DNA from 2 places in the Pseudobutyrivibrio sp. JW11 genome. Region 1 is predicted to be linked to the other one. Evidence: predicted binding sites of a transcription regulator. Region 1 holds the regulator's gene; the other holds the start of a gene.
What was found. The regulator HrcA, encoded in region 1, represses chaperone genes, less so after heat shock. The targets are predictions, from matches to a motif close to TGTTAGCACTCNNNNNNNNNGAGTGCTAACA.
Positions count from the first base shown of each region.

Region 2: a site for HrcA is predicted at 2,864-2,894, ahead of clpB (ATP-dependent chaperone ClpB). Genes of this name have one in related genera too.

Region 1 is NZ_FOWB01000006.1:28,733-33,705, reverse strand. It holds gene dnaK (molecular chaperone DnaK) at 1-1,429, opposite strand, end outside; gene grpE (nucleotide exchange factor GrpE) at 1,453-2,058, opposite strand; gene hrcA (heat-inducible transcriptional repressor HrcA) at 2,104-3,159, opposite strand; gene lepA (translation elongation factor 4) at 3,408-4,973, shown strand, end outside.
Region 2 is NZ_FOWB01000001.1:436,941-441,913, reverse strand. It holds gene BM102_RS01890 (alpha/beta hydrolase) at 1-213, opposite strand, end outside; gene clpB (ATP-dependent chaperone ClpB) at 235-2,814, opposite strand; gene BM102_RS01880 (hypothetical protein) at 2,930-3,670, opposite strand; gene BM102_RS01875 (Hsp20/alpha crystallin family protein) at 4,105-4,545, opposite strand; gene BM102_RS01870 (heavy metal translocating P-type ATPase) at 4,969-4,973, opposite strand, start outside.

The sequences.
Region 1 (4,973 bases):
CAGCTGTAATTGTGATGTGCTGCTCCTTGCCTGTTCCAAGATCCTTAGCAGAAACGTTTACAATACCGTTTGCATCAATATCGAATGTAACCTCAATCTGTGGTACACCTCTCATTGCTGGTGGGATACCATCAAGTCTGAACTGTCCAAGTGACTTGTTATCCTTAGCGAACTGACGCTCACCCTGTACAACGTTGATATCAACTGCTGTCTGGTTATCAGCTGCTGTAGAGAAGATCTGGCTCTTCTTTGTAGGGATTGTTGTGTTTCTCTCGATAAGTCTTGTAGCAATACCACCCATTGTCTCGATTGAAAGTGAAAGTGGTGTTACATCAAGAAGAAGGATATCGCCTGCACCGGCATCACCAGCGAGCTTACCACCCTGGATTGAAGCACCGATAGCTACACACTCATCTGGGTTAAGAGTCTTACTTGGCTCGTGACCTGTAAGAGCCTTTACCTTATCCTGAACTGCTGGGATTCTTGTAGAACCACCAACAAGAAGTACCTTTGAAAGGTCTGAAGCGTTAAGACCAGCATCCTTAAGTGCCTGGTTAACAGGACCTGCTGTAGCTTCTACTAAATCATGTGTTAACTCATCAAACTTAGCACGTGTAAGGTTCATATCAAAGTGCTTTGGACCTTCTGCTGTAGCTGTGATGAATGGAAGGTTGATGTTTGTAGTTGTAGCAGATGAAAGCTCTTTCTTAGCCTTCTCAGCTGCTTCCTTAAGTCTCTGAAGTGCCATCTTATCTGTTGAAAGATCTACACCCTCAGCTGCCTTAAACTCTGCAAGCATCCAATCTGTAATCTTCTGATCGAAATCATCACCACCAAGTCTGTTGTTACCAGCTGTAGCAAGAACTTCGATAACGCCATCACCGATTTCAATGATAGATACATCAAATGTACCACCACCAAGATCGTATACCATAATCTTCTGCTCCTGCTCGTTATCAAGACCATAAGCAAGTGCAGCTGCTGTAGGCTCGTTGATGATACGCTTTACATCAAGACCTGCAATCTTACCAGCATCCTTTGTAGCCTGACGCTGAGCATCGTTGAAGTAAGCTGGAACTGTGATAACTGCCTCTGAAACTGTCTCACCAAGGTAGTTCTCAGCATCACTCTTAAGCTTCTGAAGAATCATAGCTGAAATCTGCTGTGGAGAGTACTTCTTATCGTCGATGATACGACCATTGTCTGTACCCATATCTCTCTTAATTGAAGAGATTGTCTTTTCTGCATTTGTAACAGCCTGACGCTTTGCTGGCTCACCAACAAGTCTCTCACCTGTCTTTGTAAATGCTACGATAGATGGTGTTGTTCTAGCACCTTCTGTATTTGCGATAACGGTAGGCTTTCCACCTTCCATAACAGCAACACAGCTGTTAGTTGTTCCTAAATCGATACCAATAATCTTTCCCATTTTTATTTCCTCCTATATATTACTTAGTTAGCAACCTTAACCATTGAATGACGAACTACTGAATCGTTGTACATGTAGCCCTTCTGGAATTCTTCTACGACGATGTTCTCGCCAACTTCCTCATCCTCAACATGCATTACTGCATTGTGGAAATCAGGATTGAATTCCTTTCCTACAGCCTCGATAGGCTTAACACCTGCTTCCTCGAGAGTTGTAAGTAACTGCTTGTATATCATGAGCATTCCATCAGCAAATGGATCCGCTCCCTCCTCAACTGTAGCAAGACCTCTTTCGAAGTTATCAACTACAGGAAGAACCTTTTCAATGATGGCCTTTGCGCCATTTCCAAACATCTGAGCCTTTTCCTGCTCTGTACGACGACGGAAGTTTTCGAATTCTGCCATCTGACGAGTAACTCTATCAGTAAGCTGCTCTATCTGCTCATCACGCTTATCTTTTTTCTTTTCTTTTTTCTTGAATGGCTTCTTGCCATCCTTTTCCTCTTTTGAAGATTCTTCTGAAGTTTTTTCCTCAGAAGCTTCTGTCACATCAGCTTCGGCTTCTTCAGCCATCGCTTCCGCATTTTCCATAGCTTCTTTAACTGCTTCTTCAGTAGAGAACTCTTCCATTTTTTCTTTATTCTCTGCCACGAATTTACATCTCCTTAATTTCTTTTATCCTTTATTTCTGTCAGCTTCCTGTTTCAGTAATTTATCTAGCTGACCTTTAAGACTTTTTATATTGTCAACAACATTTTCGTAGTCCATACGCTTTGGACCAACGATACCAATTGTACCTTTGACTCCATCGCCAAGCTCATATGTTGCTGTAACAATCGAACAATCCTTCATTGTTGATATTGGAGATTCGTCTCCGATATATACCTGAATTCCTGTGCTCTCATTTTCACTTGAGCTATCATTAAGAAGCTCTATAAGTGATTGTTTTTCTTCGAATGTATCTAATAATTCAGAAGCCTTCTTTGAATCTGCAAGCTCTGGATACTTGAAGATGTTGGTAGCACCTGAAGTATAAACCTGTAAATCATCGCCTTCAGTGATTGTCTCTGCTACGGTATCGAGTACCTGCTCTACAATCTCATCATGGATACCTGCCTGCTCCTTTAATCTGGATATAACTGCCAGATTAATCTGGTCAACTGTCAGGCCGTTAAGATTTGTGTTAAGAAGCATGTTAAGCTTTAACATTGTTTCATTATCAAGTGGCTTATCCACATTAATGATTTTGTTCTTAACGATGTTGCCATCCATGACAACTACTGAAAGTACCTGGTGTTCATCAACAGCTGAAAGCTGAACGAACTTTAATCTATTTGAAACAACTGAAGGAGCTGAAACTAATGTGGCATACTGGGTATTGTTTGCAAGTGTTTTTGCTACATTCTTGAGAAGGCTTTCCATCTTTTCTGTCTTCTCAATCATCCATTCCTGCATGTCAGCAACTTCTTTGTCCTTCTCAGCTATCAGGTTGTTTACGTAGAATCTGTAACCTTTATCTGAAGGAATACGACCTGCCGATGTATGCGGCTGAACTATATAGCCTAAATCCTCAAGATCTGACATCTCGTTTCGGATGGTAGCTGAACTAAGATTCAAATCAGTGTATTTTGATATTGTTCTTGAACCAACTGGCTCACCAGTTTCAAGGTAATTCTTAATGATTGCATTTAAGATTTTAACTTTTCTCTCATCTAGTTCGATATCAGCCATACATTCACCTCACTCCCACTCAGTTTTATGTTGTTAGCACTCATCTAATTGGAGTGCTAATCATTTTCTGATGTTAATTTACACCTAGGGTCCCCTTTTGTCAACCGCCTTAAGATATTTTTTATACTTTCTTTATTAATGTTATATAATTGTTATTTTTCCTAAGCTTTGGTAATATATGAGGGCAATCATTTTTGTAAATATCATCGTTTTTTGCAAAAATAATTACATTAATATAGAGGTGTTTTATGGATCAAAGTAAAATCAGAAATTTTTGCATTGTTGCACATATCGATCACGGCAAATCAACCCTTGCCGATCGTATCATACAGATGACTGGCACTCTTACTGAGCGTGAAATGCAAGCCCAGGTCCTTGATAACATGGATTTGGAGCGTGAGCGTGGAATCACAATCAAATCACAGGCTGTAAGAATCATTTATAAAGCCGATGATGGAAATGAATACATTTTCAATCTTATTGATACACCAGGTCACGTGGATTTTAATTACGAAGTTTCTCGTTCTCTCGCTGCTTGCGATGGCGCGATTCTCGTTGTTGATGCAGCTCAAGGTATCGAAGCGCAGACTCTTGCCAATGTTTACCTTGCACTTGATCACGATTTGGATGTTATTCCTGTCATCAACAAAATCGATTTGCCATCTGCAGATCCTGAACGAGTAATCGAAGAAATTGAAGATGTCATTGGTCTTGAGGCACAGGATGCTCCACAGATTTCTGCCAAGACTGGTCTTAATATACATGACGTTCTTGAAGCAATAGTTAATCAATTGCCACCACCATCAGGGGATGTTAACGCGCCTCTTCAGGCACTGATTTTCGATTCACTCTATGACCCTTACAAGGGCGTTATCGTATTTTGTCGAGTAAAAGAAGGCACATTAAAGGTTGGCGACAGCGTCAAAATGATGGCTACTGGTGCAGAATTTGATGTTGTAGAAGTAGGCTACTTCGGTGCCGGTCAGTTCATTCCTTGTGATGAACTCCCAGCTGGAATGGTAGGTTATATGACTGCTTCCATCAAAAACGTTCGCGACACTCGTGTTGGTGATACAATCACTCACGCTGATGCTCCTGCTACCGAGCCACTTCCAGGATACAAAAAAGTTAATCCTATGGTTTACTGTGGTCTTTATCCTGCAGATGGCGCTAAGTATCCAGATCTTCGTGATGCACTTGAAAAGCTTCAGCTTAATGATGCAGCTTTGCAGTTCGAGCCAGAGACATCAGTTGCACTTGGTTTTGGATTCCGTTGTGGTTTCCTTGGACTTCTTCATTTGGAAATCATCCAGGAGCGTCTCGAGCGAGAATATAATCTAGACCTTGTTACTACTGCTCCAGGCGTAGTTTACAGAGTTTACAAAACAGATGGCACAATGATAGAGCTTACAAACCCAAGTAATCTCCCTGATCCTAGTGAGATTGAATACATGGAAGAGCCAATCGTTGAGGCTGAAATCATGGTTACCAGCGAATACATTGGTGCAATCATGGACCTTTGCCAGGAGCGCCGAGGCCAGTATATTTCAATGGAATACATGGAAGAAACCAGAGCGCTTATCAAGTACACTCTTCCACTCAATGAAATTATCTATGATTTCTTTGATGCTCTAAAGAGTCGTTCTAGAGGATACGCTTCATTTGACTATGAAATGAAGGGATACATGAAGTCTGACTTGGTTAAGCTTGATATCCTTATTAATAAAGAAGAAGTTGATGCACTTTCATTCATCGTCTTCTCTGGTACTGCTTACGAGCGTGGACGTAAAATGTGCGAAAAGCTTAAAGAAGAG
Region 2 (4,973 bases), on a different contig from region 1:
GATATATCCACCACCATGGATGCTAACAATTGTAGGTTGAATTTCATTTGTGCCCTTCTTGAAATAAACATCTAAAAGATTGTATTTATCATTGTTTCCAAGGTAGTTGATGTTTGTTTCAAGTTGAATATTATCTGGTACTTTCAATGTTGAATCCCTCTTTTTGTCCCCCTTTGCTGCCATATACTTAAACATGAAAGTTTGAAATGACATAATGCATTATCCTCCTGTGTGTTAACTAAACAGCTTGGTTCCATCTGAATCAATTGTGATTGTTGAACCCTCACTTATATCTCCTGCAAGTATGATTTTAGCTGCCATAGTCTCCACATTTTTCTGAATGTATCTGCGAAGAGGACGAGCGCCATATACTGGATCGTAGCCCTGATCAATGACGAACTGCTTTGCTGCTGGAGTAAGTTCGATTTTTAGCTGTCTGTCTTCAAGTCTACCATTCAACTCAGCCATAATCAAATCTACAATTCCACCAATATTGCTCTTTGTAAGTGGCTTGAACATGATGATTTCGTCCAGTCGATTTAAAAACTCTGGTCTGAATGAATTTCTCAAATCATTCATTACCAAATCATTTGTCGCTTGGGTGATTTCACCAGTATTTTCATCGATTCCTTCAAGCAAATACTGAGAACCGATATTGCTGGTTAAAATAATAATTGTATTTTTGAAATCAACTGTACGGCCTTGTGAATCGGTGATTCGACCATCATCAAGTACCTGCAATAAAACATTGAATACATCTGGATGTGCTTTTTCCACTTCATCAAAAAGCACTACCGAATATGGCTTACGACGAACTGCCTCTGTAAGCTGACCGCCCTCGTCATATCCTACATATCCTGGAGGTGCTCCTATAAGTCTGCTGACGCTAAACTTTTCCATGTACTCCGACATATCGAGACGAACCATAGCGTTTTCATCATCAAATAGTGCCTGAGCTAATGTCTTTGCAAGCTCTGTTTTACCAACACCTGTAGGTCCAAGGAAAAGGAATGAACCGATTGGCTTACTTGGGTCCTTTATTCCTGCCTTTGAACGAATTATAGCTTCTGACACAAGCTTTACAGCCTCATCCTGTCCCATAACTCGTTTGTGCAATTCCTCATCAAGATGAAGAGTCTTGCTGCGCTCTGTTTCATTAAGCTTTGCTACAGGAATGCCTGTCCATCTTGAAATGATTCTTGCTATTTCTTCCTCTGAAACATTTTCGTGAACTAGACCTGTATCCCTAGCTTTAAGCTTTTCTTCAGCTTCTGCAAGCTTTGCCTCAAGCTCTGGAAGTCTACCATACTGAAGCTTTGCAGCCTCTTCCAAATCATATTTTTGCTGTGCAACCTTTATCTGGCCCTGCACATCATCAAGTTCTTCTTTGATTTTTGCCACATCTTCAACAAGTTTTTTCTCGTTGTCCCATGCAGCCTTCTTTGTGTTGTATTCGTCACGAAGCTCTGACAATTCTTTTTGTAAATCTGCAAGTCGCTCCTGAGATAATCTATCTGTCTCTTTCTTAAGAGCAGCCTCCTCGATTTCCAACTGCATTACCCTTCGATTCATCTCATCCATTTCAGCTGGCATGGAATCAAGCTCTGTCTTAATAAGTGCACAGGCCTCATCCACAAGGTCGATAGCCTTATCTGGAAGGAATCTATCAGAAATGTATCTATTAGAAAGTGTTGCTGCACTAACTAATGCGCCATCGGTAATCTTTACTCCATGGAACACTTCATAGCGTTCCTTAAGACCTCTAAGAATAGAGATTGTGTCTTCAACTGTTGGCTCGTCAACCATTACAGGCTGGAAACGTCTTTCAAGAGCAGCATCCTTTTCAATATACTCACGGTATTCATCAAGGGTTGTGGCACCGATACAGTGGAGCTCGCCACGGGCAAGCATTGGCTTAAGCATGTTTCCTGCATCAAGACCACCATTACCATTTTTACCAGCACCGATGATTGTGTGAAGCTCATCTATAAATAAGATGATTTCGCCATCTGAGTTTTTTATCTCATCAAGAACAGCTTTCAACCTTTCCTCAAACTCACCCTGGTATTTGGCACCTGCAATCATTGAGCCAATCTCAAGTGAGAATACCTTTTTATTTTTAAGTGCTTCAGGCACATCACCTCTGACAATACGCTGAGCTAAGCCCTCTACAACTGCTGTCTTACCAACACCAGGCTCACCAATAAGAACTGGATTGTTCTTTGTCTTACGGCTAAGGATTCTGATGACATTTCTGATTTCTTCATCACGGCCGATTACAGGATCAAGCTTATTTTCTCTAGCTCTTTCTACCAAATCGTATCCATATTTCTCAAGTGTGTCATAGGTTGCTTCTGGATTATCCGTATTTACGGTTTGGTTTCCTCTGACCGTTGCAAGCACTGCAAGGAATGAATCCCTTGTAATATTGAATGCCTTGAAAATATTCTTAATAGGTGTGCTTGGCTTCTTAATCATAGCAAGCATCAAATGCTCAACTGAGACGTAGCTGTCGCGCATTGATTTTGCTTCGTCCTCAGCATAAGTAAGAACATAATTGAGATGCTGACCTACTCGAAGTTCACCACCCTGAACCTTTACTCTGGCTTGAAGTGCCGCATCTACAGCATTTTTGAATTGTTCCACATCGATGTCCATCTTGCTAATCAATGATGGAATCAATCCATTCTCCTGGCGTAGCAACGCCATCAACAAATGCTCCTGCTCTATCTCCTGATTGCCATAATCCATGGCTATTTTTTCGCATGCATTAATTGCTTCGATTGATTTTTGTGTAAATTTTTGGATGTTCATAATCTCACCTCCACCCGTTATTTATCTTGTAATTATGTTCTAACACAAAAATTAGCACTCGACAAGTCCGAGTGCTAATAATTAATAATTATTTTAGAATTTGTGGAACAGCTTATCAATTAGTTCTATCGTATACACGTAAATCATAGTGGTTGGAATACATATCTTCCAAACTTTCTACATCTACATCCCCACTAATTAGAAGTCTATCAAAAGATTGCGATGTACGATGCTGACGATAGTCTTCATAACACATGTAAGCAAATGCCTCCATTAATGTGGCATTAGGCTTATAAATAGAATGAATATCTATAATATCCGGATTAAGCAAATATGTTTTTGTACCAATAGAATATGAACGAACTGCAACAATTGGCCTTTCTTTTGTGCTGCTTTCATGGAAATATGCAGTCAGTTTATATGCATCAATATTTGCTCCACCGACTACACAGCTACCTAATTCTTCGTATACTGGTGGCTGAGGATCAAAATCGTATTGATTTATATTGCTAAGTTCTATAGCACTAGCCAGCTTTTGCAGTTCATTAAATAATGTCATATTACCAATAGTGATCGCCGTGTGCTTTGCATAGTCCGTTAAAGATACAAAATCATATTTTTCATTTTCATTAAAGCCTGTTGGCTTAACTGCCTCGATAGCAGCATCACTAAAATAATGATCTGGGTAATTGTCTCGAATGTAAGCAAGAAAAGTTTTGAAGTCAGAGAAAGTACAGCGATGTAGGTCAATGTTTTCGATTTCGTCCCGCGTAACTTGCCGAACTTGCTCCTCATCGCTATTAGCTTCAATTTGATAATTTAAATGCGTTCTAAATAAAATATCTGTTGTTTCCATAAATTATAATCTCCCCTTTTACAGCATAATAGCACATATAGTGTCATCTGTATATACCCCTACAAAATGTTGTAAGAACTTTATTAAATTATACTAAAATTAAATATTGGGGTTTATACAAGTTGATTACGCTCTAATGCTTAATACGGCCAAGACTAGGCCACCTCATATGTGGCAAAGCCTCTGGTCAGCACTGGGGGACTACTGCCTAGAATGAAAAATAAGCAATAGGCAGTAGTTTTTAAGGGCAGTGTGGCGTAACTCGACGACATTCTTATTGCCAAGTCGATTAGTCTTTATCTTGCAAAAGTATTTAGCACCAAACTGTCCCAAAACACAAAAAAGACTACTACCTAAACTAGGATAAACTAGTTTAGGTAGTAGCCTTTGAAAAAGTTAAGCCACACTAGGGATTTGAGCTTGAGTTAAACAAGTTATCCTTCAATAGCTATGTATTTTGTTTCATCTTTCTGAGGAATTTCTTCCTTCTTAGGTACGCTTAGGGTAAGAACTCCATCTTTGTATGCTGCATGAATATCTTCCTGTGTGATGTTATCACCTACATAGAAGCTTCTGCTGCAAGAGCCTGTGTAGCGCTCGCGACGGATGTAGTTGCCATCATCGTCCTGAGTGTCGTTGTTCTGATTTGTTTCAGCTTTGATTGTAAGATATCCATCTTTCAACTCAGCTTTAATATCTTCCTTTGAGAATCCTGGAAGATTCATATCTACTTGATAACCGTTTTCGGTTTCTTTCACATCTGTTGTCATCATTCTTGAGAAGTCATTATCGAAATTTCTTCCAAATCCTGTGACACGTGGTACTCCAAAGAAATCATCCATAAAATCATTTGATAAAATACTAGGCATTAACATAATACTTACCTCCTTTTATTTACGGGCTTCTTTGAGCCTGATTGTTAATGTGGTTAAAGAAGAACTTCTTTTGTTCCTCTTTGTGATTATGTTATAACTCTAAAATTAGCACTCGTCAAGTGCGAGTGCTAATAATTTATAATTATTTAATATTTTGTTTATAATTTGTCTGACATTAGAAAAATTACGTATAGTGCACTAGTCCCCCAGTGATGACTTGTGGCTTCGCCACAGTCCCAGTTTCAAACCTGCTTGACTAACATTTATCTGTCCAAAGTTATGAAGTCAAGGGAGCGAAGTTCCGAAGGCTTGCCCTTGACTGAAATAACTTGGCAGATATGATGTGTCTAGCAGTTTGAAACATAAAAGAGACCAGACGCAAGTCTGGTCTCGCATTATACAATTTGCAACTACATTTAATTACTATT